One region of the Dehalobacter restrictus DSM 9455 genome, then DNA from elsewhere that is predicted to be linked to it. Evidence: predicted binding sites of a transcription regulator. Region 1 holds the regulator's gene; the other holds the start of a gene.
The links. The regulator HrcA, encoded in region 1, represses chaperone genes, less so after heat shock. The targets are predictions, from matches to a motif close to TGTTAGCACTCNNNNNNNNNGAGTGCTAACA.

Region 1 (2,470 bases):
TGAATGCAAACATAACCGGTCTTATTGGCGAGGGCAGGATTATATAGGTCTTGGACCGGGGGCAGTCTCATGTCTGAACAACGTTAGAACCAGGAATCCAGAGGATATTGCCGGTTATACCCGGATATTGGAATCTGGACAAAGACCTTTGGACCCTTCGGCAACCGAAGTACTGACCAGAGAGCAGCAGATCTCTGAATTTATGATGCTGGGGCTGCGTACGGCAGATGGAATCGACACCGCAGAATTTTCTGCAAAATTTCAAACGGAAATTCAGGATATTTATGGACAAATTTTGCAAAACTATATTGATAGAGATATTTTCCGACTTGCCGAAGGCAGGTTGAAAATTAACCCTGCCTGCTTTTTCGTGCTCAATGCGGTTCTGGTGGATTTCATTTTGTAGCTAAATTTAACGATGATCTAAGCTGAATTGCAGCTACATTGTACACGATTCGATGATTATTCCTCTTGACATTATTTTACCATCATGCTAAATTATGTTCAGATGATTAGCACTCACCTTAGTAGAGTGCTAACAAATCAATCGGAGGTGGCACTTTGATGGAAATGGATGAAAGAAAACACAAGATTTTAAAAGCGATTGTGCAGGATTATATTGCCACCGCGGAGCCTGTCGGTTCCAGAACCGTTTCCAAAAAGTTTGAGCTGGGGGTGTCTCCGGCGACGATCCGCAATGAGATGGCAGATCTCGAAGAGTTGGGACTTATTGAACAGCCCCATACATCTGCAGGAAGGATTCCTTCCGACTCAGGCTATCGCTATTATGTCGATTATCTGATGGACCCTTTGAGCCTGAACCATGATGAAAAGAAAAATATCAACCAGGAGATCACCAGCAGACTCAGCGAAGTGCAGGAAGTCATCGAATACACCGGAAAGCTTATTTCCCAGGTGACGAACCTGACCAGTATTGTACTTGGACCAAAAAGCCGAAACGGTATTCTAAAGAATTTGTATTTTCTCCCCTACGAGCAGGGGAAGGCCATCATGGTGACCGTGAAAGAGAATGGTTCGGTAGAGAATAATATTGTCGATATCGGTTCGGATACAAGCCCGGAGGAACTTCAGATTCTGGCGAATATTTTCAACCAGAAAATGAGCGGAACCAGGGTACAGGATTTGAAAAAAGGCCTGATCAACGAAATATACAGCGAGCTTTCCAGAAAACGCCGCATTATTGATGGAATGATGGGTATTTTGGAAAGAATGTTTGATGATAAGGATGGAGAGTCCGAAGAACGGGTCTACCTTGGCGGGACATTAAATATGCTTGATCAGCCTGAATTCAGGGATATCAATAAAGTTCGAAGTCTCTTTTCCGTATTTGAGGAGAACAATAAGCTGAAGGAGCTTCTAAGTCATGACCAAAAGGGATTAAGTATCATGATCGGAGCGGAAAATGCTGATCAGGTATTTAAAAATTGCAGTATCATATCTGCAACCTACCAGATTAACGGGAAACAGATTGGTTCAGTGGGAGTTTTGGGTCCGACCAGAATGGATTACGGCAAAGCGATTGCGATTGTAGATTATATGACAAACAGCTTGACCGAATTGCTGACAGAGAGGCACCGGAGGACCCGGACTTAGATCAAGAAGGGAGGCAACTGCGTGAACAAAGAAAAAACAAATCAAGCGTCTGCAAACGCTCAGGAAGATAAAGAAAACCAGAACATTGGGCAGGAGAATGAAGAATGCCTGACTGAGGAGATTGATCCTGTCGATCATTTGCAGCGCCTGCGTGAGGAAATTGAAGAGCATAAGTTCAAAGCGGAAGACTATTATGCCCAGATGCAAAGACTGAAAGCTGAATTTGACAATTTCCGCAAAAGAACTCAGAAGGAAAAAGAAGACACTGCCCGATATGCTTCGGAAAGGGTCATTCAGTCCCTGCTGCCGGTCCTGGATAATTTTGAAAGAGCGATTGCTTCCAGTCGAAAAAACAAAGATTTTGAAGCATTATCCCAGGGTGTGGAAATGATCGAAAGAATGTTTGTGAAAGTTCTGGAAGATGAGGGGCTCAGAATCATTGAAACCGTCGGCCAGGAATTTGATCCGAATCTCCACGAAGCCCTGCTGAAAGAAGAATCCGACCAGCCGGAGAATATGATTCTGGAAGAACTTCAAAAGGGATATTATCTGAAGGATAAAGTGATCAGGCCTAGCCGGGTCAAAGTTTCAGGCTGATAGTATTAAGCTAAATCTCAGTCTGATCAAAGAGTATATGAGTTGAAAGAAACGAAAAATACGATATGAGAATTTGCAAGGAGGAAATCAAATGGGTAAAGTAATTGGTATTGACTTAGGAACCACCAACTCTTGTGTTGCAGTACTTGAAGGTGGTGAACCTGTTGTAATCCCTAATCCTGAAGGAGCACGTATTACACCTTCAGTCGTCGGCTTCTCCAAGAACGGCGAGAAACTGGTAGGTCAGGTGGCTAAACGC
Region 2 (2,470 bases), 1.2 Mb from region 1:
CAACCTGGATGACGGCAACGCCGCCGGCCAGTTTAGCCAGACGTTCCTGGAGTTTTTCTTTGTCATAGTCGGAGGTTGTTTCTTCAATCATTTTCTTGATGGATTCAACACGGGCACTGATAGCCTGTTGGTCGCCGTTGCCATCAACGATGGTCGTTTCTTCCTTGGTTATTTTGACCTGTCGGCAGCGTCCGAGCATATCCAGCGAAGTATTTTCCAGTTTGAGGCCGAGGTCTTCAGTGATGACCTGTCCGCCGGTCAGAACAGCAATGTCTTCGAGCATCGCTTTGCGGCGGTCTCCAAAACCGGGAGCCTTAACGCCTACGGCCGTAAAGGTTCCGCGGAGTTTATTGACAATCAGGGTAGCCATAGCTTCGCCTTCCAGATCTTCAGCGATGATCAGGAGCGGTCTGCCAGCCTGAACTACTTTTTCCAGAACAGGAAGGATATCTGCAATCGCACTGATCTTCTTGTCGGTGATCAGAATGAATGGATCGTTTAAGATAGCTTCCATTTTATCGGTATCGGTGATCATATAGGCGGAAACATACCCACGGTCAAACTGCATTCCTTCAACAACTTCCAGTTCAGTGGTCATGCCTTTGGCTTCTTCAACAGTGATAACACCGTCTTTGCCGACCTTTTCCATAGCCTCGGCAATCAGACTGCCGATCGTTGTATCAGAAGCGGAAATCGAAGCAACCTGAGCTATGGCTTCTTTGCTTTCTACAGTCTTGGCATTTGCTTTAACGTCAGCAACAATCGCTTCTACAGCTTTTTCAATACCGCGTTTGATTTCCATCGGATTAGCGCCGGCAGCAACGTTCTTCAGACCTTCACGAATAATGGCCTGAGCCAGAACGGTCGCTGTGGTCGTGCCGTCACCGGCTACATCGTTTGTCTTGGTAGCAACTTCTTTTACAAGCTGTGCTCCCATATTTTCAAACGGGTCTTCCAGATCAATATCTCTGGCGATCGTCACACCATCATTGGTGATTAGCGGGGAACCAAATTTTTTATCCAAAACAACATTGCGGCCTTTGGGTCCCAATGTAACGCGGACAGCTTCCGCAAGCTTATTGACACCACGCTCCATGGCATGGCGGGCATCTTCGTTAAAAATGATTTGTTTAGCCACCTAAATGTTCCTCCTTTAATTCTATCAAAAAATACTTTGGAATGTTATCTGATAAGTAATACTGGGCTGTTACTTAACCAATGACTGCCTGAATATCGGCTTCTCTTAAAATCAAATATTCGTTTCCGTCATATTTAACTTCTGTGCCGGCATATTTAGAATAAATCACGCGGTCGCCGACGTTAACTTCCATTGGGATTCTTTCCCCTTTTTCAACTTTTCCAGGACCTACGGCAATCACTTCGCCTTCCTGAGGCTTTTCTTTTGCGGTGTCGGGCATAATGATCCCGCTCTTAGTTCTTTCCTCAGACGGGACCGCTTTAATAATTACCCTGTCAGCCAACGGTTTGAGTTTCATAAAATAATTTCCCTCCTTGAAACCTTTATATTTTTATATTTCGCTTTATTGTTAGCACTCAATCAAGATGAGTGCTAATACCTAGGTATAATAATATGCAACGTCTGGTAGTATTGCAACCCCATCCACGCATAACTACGGACGATTAGAATTGATTATCACTTATTTTCTTCATCAATCTTTAAATTGCTATAACGCTTAATAAATACGTTATATAGAATAACCGTAATTTTCCTTATTTATTCATTACTGTTAGCAGATTTTAATCAAGAAAATTTTCTCCGGTACGGATCCGGCGAAAGTCCTCAACAGCGGTCACCCAGATGACGCCGTCGCCAAATTTACCGGTTAGGGCATTCTCCCTGATGGTTTCCTGAACGCTTTCACTTTCCGAATCATTGACAATGATTTCGAGTTTGACTTTGGGCAGCAGCCGGACGGATACTTCCGTTCCGCGGTAAACCTCGGTGATATTCCCTTTCTGCCTTCCCCAGCCAAGTACCTGAGATACGGTAATCCCGCTGATTCCCAAATTACTAAGCGCCTTTTCCACTTGGTCAAGTTTATTGCTGCGAATTACTGCCTCAATCTTTTTCATTCCAGCCTCCCCAAAGCATTATTGGATTTTTTGTAAAATGAGTTCCCACTCCTGAGGCGTATTGACATTCAGGAAACTTTCCTCGATCATTTCCTTCAGCATGCTGCCTTCCATCTCCTCAGAAATATTCACGATCTTATGCCTGCATTCATCAGCAATATCAAATAGACGCAGTTTGTCCTCTTTAATCCGTTTCTCGACAACTTTAAGCACTTTTTTGTGGTAAAAGGCGTGCAGCGGATGTAGTCTGTCCCGAACATACGGGAGAACCAACTTATAATCCTCAATCCGTTCATAAATATAGGCAATGGCTTCACTGTTTAAGAACGGCATATCACAGGCAGCCACGAAGACATAGTCATACTTAGCCACCGGA

Region 2: the regulator HrcA is predicted to act here: its motif matches at 1,546-1,576, upstream of groES (co-chaperone GroES).

What each region holds. Positions count from the first base shown of each region.
Region 1 covers NZ_CP007033.1:599,090-601,559, forward strand. Annotated here, with positions in the region: gene hemW (radical SAM family heme chaperone HemW) at 1-406, shown strand, start outside; gene hrcA (heat-inducible transcriptional repressor HrcA) at 565-1,614, shown strand; gene grpE (nucleotide exchange factor GrpE) at 1,636-2,211, shown strand; gene dnaK (molecular chaperone DnaK) at 2,303-2,470, shown strand, end outside.
Region 2 covers NZ_CP007033.1:2,342,001-2,344,470, forward strand. Annotated here, with positions in the region: gene groL (chaperonin GroEL) at 1-1,138, opposite strand, end outside; gene groES (co-chaperone GroES) at 1,212-1,496, opposite strand; gene DEHRE_RS11270 (P-II family nitrogen regulator) at 1,759-2,094, opposite strand; gene mobA (molybdenum cofactor guanylyltransferase) at 2,113-2,470, opposite strand, start outside.